Regions from separate parts of the Streptomyces sp. NPDC057136 genome, predicted to be linked through region 2. Evidence: riboswitches for the same ligand, from Rfam matches in the RefSeq annotation. Region 2 holds a riboswitch; each other region holds the start of a gene.
The links. A riboswitch is a leader RNA that binds a small molecule or an ion and turns the genes downstream of it on or off. The one in region 2 is predicted to bind thiamine pyrophosphate.
Positions count from the first base shown of each region.

Region 1: another riboswitch for thiamine pyrophosphate. It lies ahead of ACFT7S_RS24445 (thiamine ABC transporter substrate binding subunit); the one in region 2 lies ahead of thiO (glycine oxidase ThiO).
Region 3: another riboswitch for thiamine pyrophosphate. It lies ahead of thiC (phosphomethylpyrimidine synthase ThiC); the one in region 2 lies ahead of thiO (glycine oxidase ThiO).

Region 1 is NZ_JBHUUV010000022.1:38,949-43,262, reverse strand. It holds gene ACFT7S_RS24455 (phosphatidate cytidylyltransferase) at 1-839, shown strand, start outside; gene rlmN (23S rRNA (adenine(2503)-C(2))-methyltransferase RlmN) at 944-2,050, shown strand; TPP riboswitch at 2,094-2,210, shown strand; gene ACFT7S_RS24445 (thiamine ABC transporter substrate binding subunit) at 2,295-3,392, shown strand; gene ACFT7S_RS24440 (ABC transporter permease) at 3,464-4,314, shown strand, end outside.
Region 2 is NZ_JBHUUV010000039.1:30,915-35,228, forward strand. It holds gene ACFT7S_RS32415 (thiazole synthase) at 1-604, opposite strand, end outside; gene thiS (sulfur carrier protein ThiS) at 609-833, opposite strand; gene thiO (glycine oxidase ThiO) at 830-2,020, opposite strand; TPP riboswitch at 2,018-2,130, opposite strand; gene ACFT7S_RS32430 (NAD(P)/FAD-dependent oxidoreductase) at 2,261-3,505, shown strand; gene ACFT7S_RS32435 (Rv2175c family DNA-binding protein) at 3,586-3,951, shown strand; gene thiE (thiamine phosphate synthase) at 4,027-4,314, shown strand, end outside.
Region 3 is NZ_JBHUUV010000059.1:26,416-30,729, reverse strand. It holds gene thiC (phosphomethylpyrimidine synthase ThiC) at 1-1,721, opposite strand, end outside; TPP riboswitch at 1,714-1,847, opposite strand; gene ACFT7S_RS36560 (YibE/F family protein) at 1,919-3,247, shown strand; gene ACFT7S_RS36555 (SsgA family sporulation/cell division regulator) at 3,262-3,699, opposite strand; gene ACFT7S_RS36550 (IclR family transcriptional regulator) at 3,801-4,314, opposite strand, start outside.

The sequences.
Region 1 (4,314 bases), on a different contig from region 2:
CCCCGCCGCAGCCCCCGCCGAAGAAGCGTGCCGGGCGTGATCTCCGCGCCGCCATAGGGGTGGGTGTGGGGCTCGGTGCCGTCATCTTCGCCTCGCTCTTCGTCGTGAAGGCCGCCTTCATCGGCGTGATCGTCGCCGCCGTCGTGGTCGGTCTGTGGGAGCTCACCACCCGCCTGGAGGAGCGCAAGGGCATCAAGGCGCCCCTCGTGCCGCTCGCGGTCGGTGGCGCGGCCATGGTTGTCGCCGGGTATGTGCGCGGGGCGGAGGGTGCCTGGGCCGCCATGGCGCTCACCGCGCTCGCCGTGCTGGTCTGGCGGATGACCGAACCGCCCGAGGGATACCTCAAGGACGTCACGGCCGGCGTGTTCGCCGCCTTCTACGTGCCGTTCCTGGCCACCTTCGTCGCGATGCTGCTCACCGCCGACGACGGCCCGCAGCGGGTCCTGACGTTCCTGCTGCTGACCGTGGTCAGCGACACGGGGGCGTACGCGGTGGGCTGGCGCTTCGGCAAGCACAAGCTCGCGCCGCGCATCAGCCCCGGCAAGACCCGCGAGGGCCTGCTCGGTGCCGTGAGTTTCGCCATGGTCGCCGGTGCGCTGTGCATGGAGTTCCTGATCGACGACGGCTCCTGGTGGCAGGGACTGCTGCTGGGTCTCGCGGTCGCCGCCAGTGCCACCCTCGGTGACCTGGGCGAATCCATGATCAAGCGCGATCTGGGGATCAAGGACATGGGCACGCTGCTGCCCGGCCACGGCGGCATCATGGACCGGCTGGACTCGCTGCTGCCGACCGCGCCCGTGGTCTGGCTGCTGCTGGTGCTTTTCGTCGGATCGGGCTGACGCACCGCGTCGGCACACCGTCTGACCTGCAATGTTGTGAGTGAGGGTCCGTTGTCCACAGGACGGCGGGCCCTCACTCGTCTGTCTGCGACACTGGATGAACCATGCCTAAGCCCGGAGAACTCACTTTTGTCGCGCCCCGCGGAGCCACGAAGCCGCCGCGGCATCTCGCCGACCTCACGCCCGACGAGCGCAAGGAAGCAGTCGCCGCGATCGGCGAGAAGCCGTTCCGCGCCAAGCAACTGTCGCAGCACTACTTCGCGCGGTACGCGCACGACCCGTCGGAGTGGACCAACATTCCGGCCGGTTCGCGGGCCGGTCTCGCCGAGGCGCTGTTCCCCGATCTGATGTCCGTGGTGCGGCACATCAGCTGCGACGACGACACCACCCGTAAGACCCTCTGGAAGCTGCATGACGGGACGCTCGTGGAGTCCGTCCTCATGCGCTACCCGGAGCGGGTGACGATGTGCATCTCCTCGCAGGCGGGCTGCGGGATGAACTGCCCGTTCTGCGCCACGGGGCAGGCCGGGCTCGACCGCAATCTGTCGACCGCCGAGATCGTGCACCAGATCGTGGACGGCATGCGGGCGCTGCGTGACGGTGACGTTCCGGGTGGGCCCGCGCGGCTCTCCAATATCGTCTTCATGGGCATGGGCGAGCCCCTCGCCAACTACAAGCGCGTCGTCGGTGCGATCCGCCGGCTGACCGACCCCGAGCCCGACGGGCTGGGCCTTTCGCAGCGCGGGATCACCGTCTCCACCGTGGGCCTGGTGCCCGCGATGCTGCGCTTCGCCGACGAGGGCTTCAAGTGCCGTCTCGCCGTCTCGCTGCACGCCCCGGACGACGAGCTGCGCGACACGCTCGTCCCCGTGAACACGCGCTGGAAGGTGCGGGAGGTGCTGGACGCCGCGTGGGAGTACGAGGCGAAGTCCGGCCGCCGTATCTCCATCGAGTACGCGCTGATCCGCGACATCAACGACCAGGCGTGGCGGGGCGACCGGCTCGGCCGGCTGCTCAAGGGTAAGCGTGTCCACGTCAACCTGATCCCGTTGAACCCGACGCCCGGTTCCAAGTGGACTGCTTCGCGGCCCGAGGACGAGAAGGCGTTCGTCGAGGCCATCGCGGCCCACGGCGTGCCGGTCACGGTCCGGGACACCCGCGGCCAGGAGATCGACGGGGCCTGCGGACAGCTGGCGGCCTCCGAACGCTGAGGTGGAAGGGGCCCGGTGTAACCTGGGCGCCACATTCAACTTCATATTCCGACAGGGGAGCGCCACAGCGCTGAGAGTGCGGCACCAAGGACAGGTTGGCCGCAGACCCTCTGAACCTCGCCCGGGTCATTCCGGGTAGGAAGTTCGGACCTTACTCAAGCTGTTGCGCCCTGCCCGTTTCCCGATGATCACCGGGGAGCGGGCAGGGCCGCGTCTCTTCCTGGTCACGTCCAGGAGGAATCACATGAGCACCACCAAGAAGATCACCGTGACCGCGGTCGCCGCCGCGCTCGGTGTCACGGCTCTCGCGGGCTGCGGCAGTTCCGACGACGCGGCTTCCGAGGGAACGAAGGGCTCAGGCTCCAAGACCGTGACGCTGGTCAGCCACGACTCCTTCAACGCCTCGAAGGACGTACTGAAGGCGTTCACCAAGGAGACCGGCTACACCGTCAAGGTCCTGAAGAGCGGTGACGCCGGTGCCGCTCTCAACCAGGAGATCCTGACCAAGGGCTCCCCGCGCGGTGACGTGTTCTTCGGTGTCGACAACACGCTGCTCTCCCGCGCCCTCGACAACGGCCTGTTCACGCCGTACGAGGCGAAGGGCCTCGACCGGGTCGCGGACGATGTGCAGCTCGACGCGGACAAGCACCGGGTCACGCCCGTCGACACCGGGGACATCTGCGTCAACTACGACAAGAAGTACTTCGCCGACAAGAAGCTCGCGCCGCCGCAGTCCTTCGACGATCTGCTGAAGCCCGCGTACAAGGACCTTCTCGTCACCGAGAACGCCGCCACCTCCTCGCCCGGTCTCGGCTTCCTCCTCGGCACCGTCGCTACCAAGGGCGAGGACGGCTACGAGGACTACTGGAAAAAGCTGAAGGACAACGGCGTCAAGGTCGTCGACGGCTGGGAGCAGGCGTACAACGACGAGTTCTCCGGCTCCGCGGGCGGCAAGAAGGCCAAGGCCGACCGGCCCCTCGTGGTCTCCTACGCCTCCAGCCCGCCCGTCGAGGTGCTGTACGCGGAGCCTCAGCCGGACGAGGCCCCGACCGGCGTCGCCACCGGGACCTGCTTCCGCCAGATCGAGTTCGCGGGTCTGCTGGACGGCGCGAAGAACGAGGCCGGCGGCAAGGCCCTGCTGGACTTCCTGATCGGCCAGAAGTTCCAGGAGGACATGCCGCTGAACATGTTCGTGAACCCGGTCGCGAGCGATGCGAAGCTGCCCGAGCTCTTCACGGAGTTCGGCGCGAAGGTCGACAAGCCGGCAACCGTGGCCCCGGAGAAGATCGCCGAGAACCGTGAGCAGTGGGTCCGGTCGTGGTCCTCACTCGTGGTGAAGTAGCCGGCAGCTCCGTGCGTAAGGGGCAGGGGCGTAAGGGGCAGGTACGCGGGAACGCGGTGCGACTCGGCCTGATGGCCGTGCCCGTCGCGTTCTTCGCGCTGTTCTTCGCCTACCCCGTCGCCGCGATCGTAGGCCGCGGGCTGAAGGACGCGGGCCGGTGGCAGTTCGGCCGGATCGGTGAGGTGCTGGGCCGGCCGGAGATCCTCGACGTCCTGTGGTTCACGACCTGGCAGGCCCTCGCCTCCACGGCGCTCACCCTGATCCTCGCGCTGCCCGGTGCCTATGTGTTCGCCCGCTTCGACTTCCCCGGCAAGCAGCTGCTGCGGGCCGTCGTCACTGTGCCGTTCGTCCTGCCTACCGTGGTCGTCGGGACGGCGTTCCTGGCGCTCCTCGGCCGCGGCGGCTTCCTCGACGAGCTGTGGGGTGTGCGGCTCGACACCACCGTGTGGGCGATCCTGCTCGCCCATGTCTTTTTCAACTACGCCGTGGTCGTACGGACCGTCGGCGGCCTGTGGTCGCAGCTCGACCCCCGGCAGGAGGAGGCCGCCAGGGTCCTCGGTGCCGGCCGGTTCGCTGCCTGGCGCCGGGTGACCCTGCCCGCACTGGCGCCCGCCGTGGCCGCCGCGGCGCTGATGGTCTTCCTCTTCACGTTCACCTCCTTCGGCGTCGTGCAGATCCTCGGCGGCCCGGCCTACTCCACCCTCGAAGTGGAGATCTACCGGCAGACCGCCCAGCTCCTCGATCTGCCGACGGCCGCGGTGCTGACCCTCGTACAGTTCGCCGCGGTCGGCGCGATCCTCGCCGTGCACGCCTGGACCGTACGGCGGCGCGAGACCGCGCTGAAGCTGGTCGATCCGGAACAGACCGCCCGCAGGCCGCGCGGTGCCGGGCAGTGGGCCATGCTCGGCGGGGTGCTGCTGAC
Region 2 (4,314 bases):
AGCAGCCCAGCTCCATCGCGAGCGCGGCGTCCGAAGCGGTCCCGGCGCCGGCGTCCAGGATCACCGGCACCCCGGCCCGCTCGACGATCAGCTGGAAGTTGTGCGGGTTACGGATGCCGAGACCGGAGCCGATGGGGGAGCCGAGCGGCATGATCGCCGCACACCCCACGTCCTCCAGCTTCCGGGCCAGCACCGGATCGTCGTTGGTGTACGGCAGGACAGTGAACCCGTCGTCCACGAGGATCTCGGCGGCGTCCAGCAGCTCGATCGGGTCGGGCAGCAGCGTGCGCTCGTCCGCCACGACCTCCAGCTTGACCCAGTCGGTGCCCAGCGCCTCCCGGGCCAGCCGGGCGGTCAGGACGGCCTCGCCCGCGGTGAAGCAGCCCGCCGTGTTCGGCAGGACGCGGATGGAGAGCCGTTCCAGGACGGAGAGGACCGAGCCCCGCACGGTCGGGTCCAGCCTGCGCATCGCCACCGTGGTCAGTTCGGTGCCGGAGGCGAGCAGGGAGCGCTCCAGGACCTCCAGGCTCGGAGCGCCGCCCGTGCCCATGATCAGCCGGGAGGAGAAGGGCGTACCGGCGAGAGTGAAGAGATCGTCGGACATCCGGTCAGCCTCCCTGGACTGCGGTGAGGACCTCGACGCGGTCTCCGTCGGCGAGCGCGGTGGCGGACCACTGGCTGCGCGGGACGACGGTCTCGTTGACGGCCGCGGCCACCCCGGAGTGCGAGACGGTGAGCGTCGCCACGAGGGTGTCCAGCGGGGTGTCGTGGGGAACGCTTCGGCGTTCCCCGTTCACGGAGATCAGAACGGGGCCGGACAGGTGCTCGGTCATGCGGGCTGCTCCTGAGGTACGGGGGCGGCGGAGGGCGAGGGGGTGAAACGGCTGGGTGTGAAGGCGCGGCCCACGTCCGGCAGTTCGCCGGTGGTCAGCACATGCGCCATCACCTCGCCGGTGACCGGGGTCAGCAGCACCCCGTTGCGGTGGTGGCCGGTGGCGAGATGGAGGCCGGGCAGGGCCGTCGGGCCCAGCAGCGGCGCGTTGTCGGGGGAGGCGGGGCGCAGGCCCGCCCGGGTCTCGGTGAGCGGCAGCTCGGTGATGCCGGGCACCAGCTCGTGCGCGTCGCGCAGCAGCTCGTACACCCCGCCCGCCGTGACGGTGGTGTCCCAGCCCAGCTCCTCGCTGGTGGCGCCGACGACCAGCTCGCCGTTCTCCCGTGGGACGAGATAGAGGTGACTGCCGCGGACCACGGCGCGCACCGTCCGGCTGAGGAAGGGGGCGTACGCGGGTGGCACGGTCAGCCGCAGCACCTGGCCCTTGACCGGTCGGACCGGCGGCACGACCTCGTCGGGCAGCCCCGCGAGCCGGCCGCTGAGACTGCCCGCGGCGAGGACGACCTGGTCGGCGGAGAGCTCGGTCCCTCCCGCGAGCACGGCTCCGGCGGCGCGGTCGTGCGTGATGGTCAGCCGCTCGGTCCAGGCCCGGTGGAAGACCACCCCGGCGCGCTCGCAGGCGGTCAGCAGCGCCGCGGCCAGCCGTCGCGGATCGACCTGGTGGTCGCCGTCGACGCGCAGCCCGCCGCGTACGCCCGGGGCCAGCATCGGTTCCAGGCGGCGGCACTCGCGCCCGGTGAGCCACTCGGACGCCAGCCCCGAACGCTGCTGCAACGCGTGCAGTTCGCGCAGATGGGCACGGTCGTCGGAGTCGAGTGCCACGGCCAGGGTGCCGCAGGCGCGGAAGCCGATCTCCTGGCCGCTCGCCTCCTCCAGCTCAGCCGCGAACGCGGGATAGCGGGCGGCGGACGCGACATTGAGGCCGAGCAGGGTCTGCTCGCCGTAGTGGAGTTCGGTGACGGCGGCGAGCATCCCGGCCGCCACTCCGGCGGCTCCGCCGCCCGGCTCGGGATCGGCCACCGCCGTGCGCAGGCCGCGTTGCGCCGCCCGCCAGGCGGTCACCAGCCCGATGATGCCGCCCCCGATGACGAGGACGTCGCATCCGTTTCCGTTCCTTGGAGCACGCATGGGCTTCCAGCCCCTCCCTTCGCCGGCATGACCCGGATCAGGTTCGTACGGTCGGAGGCCGCCCAGCCTCCCTCTCAGCCCGGTGCGTCCGGGCTCCCGCGAGTCTTTTACGTTGGCCACCCTAAACCCCGTCACCCGTGGTCAGTAAGACCCACTGAACGACCTGCTCGGGCCGTCGCGTCCCGGCCTTCGTGCGGGAACCATCATCCTGACGAACCGTCAGGTGCTTAAGGTGGACGGGTGAGCGAGCAGACGGAACAGCAGACAGCGGGACGCCTGACCCGGCACGTCGTGGTCGTCGGGGCGGGCATGGCCGGTGTGCAGACCGCGGTGGCCCTGCGCGAACAGGGCTTCACCGGACCCGTCACGCTGATCGGCGCCGAACCGCATCAGCCGTACGACCGGCCGCCGCTCTCCAAGGCGGTCCTGCTCGGCAAGGCCGAGGACTCCGCCTTCGACATCGACTTCGAGGCGCTCGACATCACCCTGCGTCTCGGGCTCGACGTGACAGGGCTGCGGCCCGGGGCGCACGAACTGGACACCGTGGACGGCCCCGTCCCGTACGACACCCTGGTCGTCGCCACCGGCGCGGAACCGATCGTGCTGCCCGGCTCCGAGGGCGTCCAGGGCGTCCACCTCCTGCGCACCCTCGACGACGCCGCACGGCTGCGGCCCGTCCTGGAGCGGCAGCACGACATCGTGGTCGTGGGGGCGGGCTGGATCGGCGCGGAGTTCGCCACCGCCGCCCGCGCCGCGGGCTGTGCGGTCACCGTCGTCGAGGCGGCCGAGCGCCCCCTCGCGGGCGCCCTGCCCGCCGAGGTCGCCGTCCCCATGGCCCACTGGTACGCGCAGAGCGGCGCCGAACTCCTCACCGGCGCCCGGGTGGCCCGGATCGAACCCGGCGCCGTCGTCCTCGCGGACGGCCGCGTGATCCAGGCCGGGGCGGTGGTCGTGGGCATCGGCGCCCGGCCCGCCACCGGCTGGCTGGCCGGCTCCGGCATCGCACTCGGCCCGGACGGCTCGGTCACCGCGGACAGCGGGCTGCGCAGCTCACTGCCCGATGTGTACGCGGTCGGGGACTGCGCCTCCTTCCCCTCCGCCCGCTACGGCGAACGTCTGCTCGTCCATCACTGGGACAACGCGCTCCAGGGCCCTCGGACCGTCGCCGCCGCCATCGTCGCCACCGACGGTGACGAGCAGCCGCAGCCGTACGACCCGGTGCCCTACTTCTGGTCCGAGCAGTTCGACCGGTTCGTGCAGTACGCGGGCCACCACGCGGGCGCGGACACCCTGCTGTGGCGCGGCGACCCGGCGGAAGCCGCCTGGTCGGTGTGCTGGCTGCGCGAAGGAGTCCTGGTCGCGGTGCTTGCCGTCGGCCGTCCGCGCGACCTGGCGCAGGGGCGCAAACTCATCGAATCGGGCGCCCACGTCGACCCGGAACGGGCCGCCGACCTGGCCGTACCGCTGAAATCGGCGAAGCTCTGACAACGCTCCGACACCACCTCGTGCCCCCATACGGCCGCCCCGGCTACCGACTGTCAGTCCGGGATGGCACGCTTGTCCCTGTGACCGAGATTGACGCAAAGATCGATGCTCTCGTCCCTGCCTGGCTCTACCTCCCCGACATCGCGGAAATGCTCGATATCGAGGTGACGCGCGCGCGGCAGCTGGTCAGGGATGGCCAGCTCATCGCCGTACGACGCGGTGAGAACCGGGCACTCCAGGTGCCTGCCGCCTTCATCGACGGCGACAAGGTGGTCAAGGGCCTCCCCGGGCTCCTGACGGTCCTGAGGGACGACGGCTACAACGACGGAGAGATGCTGGAGTGGCTCTTCACTCCCGACCCGACCCTGCCCGGTACCCCCGCGCAGGCGTTGAGTGAGAATCGCGGTACGGAGGTGAAGCGCCGCGCCCAGGCGCTCGCCGTCTGACCGAGACAACCGCACACGGAGTGCGGGCCGTGCCACACGGCCCGCACTCCGCCGTACCGACGGGGGAACCTCACCATGTCCACGCCTCGCACGCTGCTGTCCGGCGCCCGGCTCTATCTGTGCACGGACGCACGCAAGCGGCAGGGCGACCTCCCCGCGTTCCTGGACGCCGTTCTCAGCTCCGGCGTGGACATCGTCCAACTGCGCGACAAGGGCATGGAGGCCGGGGAGGAGCTCGAACACCTCGCGGTGTTCGCCGACGCCTGTAAGCGCCACGGGAAACTCCTCGCGGTGAACGACCGCGCCGATGTCGCCCACGCCATCGGTTCCCACGTACTGCACCTCGGGCAGGGAGACCTGCCC
Region 3 (4,314 bases), on a different contig from region 2:
GTCTGCGAATCCCCGTGCTCACGCCGGATGTCGTGCGAGATCTTCATCGAGCAGAACTTCGGACCGCACATGGAGCAGAAGTGGGCCGTTTTGGCCGGCTCGGCCGGCAGCGTCTCGTCGTGGAACTCCCGTGCCGTGACCGGGTCGAGCGCCAGGTTGAACTGGTCCTCCCAGCGGAACTCGAACCGGGCGTCGGACAGCGCGTCGTCCCAGTCCTGCGCCCCCGGGTGCCCCTTGGCCAGGTCCGCAGCATGCGCCGCGATCTTGTACGTGATGACGCCGGTCTTCACGTCGTCCCGGTTCGGCAGACCCAGGTGCTCCTTGGGCGTGACGTAACAGAGCATCGCCGTGCCCCACCAGGCGATCATCGCGGCGCCGATCCCCGAGGTGATGTGGTCGTACGCCGGGGCGACATCCGTGGTCAGCGGGCCGAGCGTGTAGAACGGCGCCTCCTCGCAGATCTCCTGCTGGAGGTCGATGTTCTCCTTGATCTTGTGCATCGGGACGTGGCCCGGACCCTCGATCATCGTCTGGACACCGAACCGCTTGGCAACGGTGTTCAGTTCGCCGAGGGTACGCAGCTCCGCGAACTGCGCCTCGTCGTTTGCGTCGGCGATGGAACCGGGGCGCAGACCGTCGCCCAGCGAGTACGTCACGTCGTACGTCGCGAGGATCTCGCAGAGCTCCTCGAAGTTCTCGTACAGGAACGACTCCTTGTGGTGCGCAAGGCACCAGGCCGCCATGATCGAGCCACCGCGCGAGACGATGCCGGTCTTGCGGCGCGCGGTCAGCGGGACGTACGGCAGACGCACGCCGGCGTGCACCGTCATGTAGTCGACGCCCTGCTCCGCCTGCTCGATGACGGTGTCCTTGTAGATCTCCCAGGTCAGCTCCTCGGCCCTGCCGTCGACCTTTTCGAGGGCCTGGTAGAGCGGCACGGTGCCGATCGGCACGGGGGAGTTGCGCAGCACCCACTCACGGGTGGTGTGGATGTTGCGGCCGGTGGACAGGTCCATGACCGTGTCGGCGCCCCACTTGGTCGCCCAGGTCATCTTGTCCACCTCCTCCTCGATGGAGGAGGTGACCGCGGAGTTGCCGATGTTCGCGTTGACCTTCACCAGGAATCGCTTGCCGATGATCATCGGCTCGATCTCCGGGTGGTTGACGTTGACCGGCATGACGGCCCGGCCCGCGGCGATCTCCTCGCGTACGACCTCGGGCTCGACGTTCTCCCGGATCGCGACGTACTCCATCTCCGGGGTGATGTCGCCGCGCCGGGCGTACGCGAGCTGGGTGACGGGCCGTCCGTCGCGGCTGCGGCGCGGCTGCCGCGGACGGCCGGGGAAGACCGCGTCCAGGTTGCGCAGGCCGCCGCGGGGCGAGGTGTGCTTGAGGCCGTCGTCCTCGGGGCGGCCGGGGCGTCCGGTGTACTCCTCGGTGTCTCCGCGGGAGATGATCCAGTTCTCCCGAAGCGGCGCGAGTCCGCGCCGGACGTCGGTGTCGATGGCGGGATCGGTGTACGGCCCCGACGTGTCGTACAGCGTCACGTCCTTGCCGTTGGTGAGGTGCACCTGACGAACCGGCACCCGGAGGTCCGGGCGTGAGCCCTGGACGTATCCCTTGTGCCAGCCGATGGACTTCCCGGCCTCGCTGTTCGGTGCGTCCTGCGCATTCTGCGCATTCTGCTCCGAGGCAGGCGTGCGTGCGTCCGCTGTGGTCATGAGACCTACTCCCTACGCCGGCATTACCCGGTAACAGGTTCGGCGGTCGGCGCAGCCTGTTCCGTACCGGTGTACGGAGGTCAGCGCCCTCTCAGCCCGGTGCTCCGAGCTCCCGCGTGTGCAAAGGTGCCACCACGCTAGCGTCCTTCATGGCGTGCTGAATAGGGGGCCCCTCCCGTTCTTGCGATGATCGCCCGGTGACCTCCTCCCAAAGCGATCCCGAACCGCAGGGCAGCCCGCACGGCCACTCGCACAGTCATGGCCCTGCCGCCCCCGTCTCCAGGCATCTGCGCAAGGTCATCGCGGCCGTGCTGATTCCGTTCGCCACCGCGGTCCTTGTCGGCCTCGTGGTGTTCTGGCCCGGTGGCGCCCCCGCCCACGAGCGCACAGGTGTCGGCTTTGACCGGCAGACCCAGTCCGGCAAGGTGGTCCAGGTCGACAAGGTGGACTGCGCGGAGGTCAACGCCGCGCAGGTACCGCCGACCGGTGACACCTCGACCCCCTCGGGACGCGAGGCGGTCAACGAGCAGACGGGGGACTGCGAGAAGGCCACGATCGAAGTGACCAGCGGCGAGGACAAGGGGCGGACTTTCGTCGAAGTCGTCCAGCCGGACGCCCCGAGGCAGCTGCACGAGGGTCAGGGCGTGGTCGTGGCGTACGCGCCCGACGCACCCCGTGACCTCCAGTACTCGGTGACCGATGTGAACCGGAAGTTCCCGATGGCTCTGCTGGCCGGGATCTTCGCGCTGGCCGTGGTCGCGGTGGGCAGGATGCGCGGCGTGATGGCGCTGATCGCGCTCGTCGTCTCGTTCGGCGTGCTGACCCTGTTCATCCTGCCGGCGATCCTTCAGGGCTCGAATCCCCTGGTCGTCGCGCTGATCGGGGCGAGCGCCATCATGCTGGCGGCGCTCTACATGTGCCACGGCCTGACGGCCCGTACGTCCGTGGCCGTCATCGGCACACTCATCTCACTGCTGCTGATCGGTCTGCTCGGCTCGCTCTTCATCGGCTGGGCGAGTCTGTCCGGCAACACCGACGACAACACCGGTCTCATCCACGGCCTGTATCCGGACATCGATATGAGCGGTCTGCTGCTTGCGAGCGTCATCATCGGTTCGCTCGGCGTGCTCGACGACGTGACCGTCACCCAGACGTCGGCGGTCTGGGAACTGCACCAGGCGGACCCGACGATGGGGGCACGGAAGCTCTACAAGGCGGGGATCAGGATCGGCCGCGATCACATCGCCTCGGTCGTCAACACCCTCGTGCTCGCCTACGCGGGGGCCGCGCTGCCCCTGCTGCTGCTCTTCTCCATTGCCCAGAGCAGCATGGGGACGGTGGCCAACAGCGAACTGGTGGCGTCGGAGATCGTCCGAACGCTGGTCGGTTCGATCGGACTGGTCGCCTCGGTGCCGTTGACGACGGCGCTCGCGGCGCTGGTGGTCTCCGCGGACCGCACAGGGGGCGCGGAAGCCGGAGCTCCTGCACCCGCACGGACCGGGAGAGGCCGTCGTCGCAAGACGTAGCGACGGACGCCCCCTCAGCCGGCGTTCTGCTCCTCGGCGAGAATCCGGCCCAGCGCCACTTCGAGGCTGCCCTCGAAGTCACTCAGCGTGTGTTCCTGACCGAGCGGCACCAGTTTGTCCGTCCGGTCGAGAAACGCCACGAGAGGCGCCGTGCCGGCCCGGAAGAGCGCACGGTCCACTCCCACCTGGAGCCGGATGTGTACATCGGAAAGCCCTTCGGGCTCGGTCGGACCGATGTGCACATCCCCGTCGCCGCTGGGGCTGTTGAGACCGTCGAGCAGCAGCTCACGGCCAAAAGCCCAGGTGACAGGGGCGTCGCCCGGCAGGTGGAAGGTCATACGGATCGCGTAAGGATCGGCCACCTCGTACCGGAGCTCCACCGGAATACGGAAGGAGAGCTCCTCGGAAACGAGGAAGCTCATCATGACCTCTGCTTGAACCGACTCGCGCATCGTTCAACCCCGCGGTAGATGAAACTGGCCAGGAATGATCCCCAGTGACCCTATTGACGCCATCGTGGTGCACCAGATAGCAGATCACAAGGAGTGATTTTTCAGATACTGATAGAGAGCACGAGCGAGCGCAAGAGGTCCGTGACCTCGTTGCGTAGCTGTTCGACTGCGGGGAGCAACCGATCCTGTTGGTCAAAGGGCAGAGAAATGGCCATCGTCGCCACGGTGGTGCCCACCGTGATCGGGATGGCCGCGCAGATCGTTCCCAAGGCATATTCCTGTCGTTCAATGACAGGCTCCATGCGTTCCGTCGATCGCAAACGCTCAAGAAGCGACTCACGATCTCGCACAGAGTGAGGGGTCAGGGGCTGCACGGGATGGCGGTCGAGATGATCCCCGCGGGCGGTCTCGTCGAGCTGTCTCAGCAGGCACTGGCCGATCGCGTGAGCGTGACCGGTCTCGCGGAACGCGGCCCATTCGTCGACGGCGGGATTGGCGGGGGTGTCCGCGACCGCGATGAGTTCGATCTCACCCTCGCGGTAGATGGCGCAGTACACCGGCACACCGATGGCGTCGCGCCAGCGCGCGAGCGAATCGGTCATGACGCTGCGACGA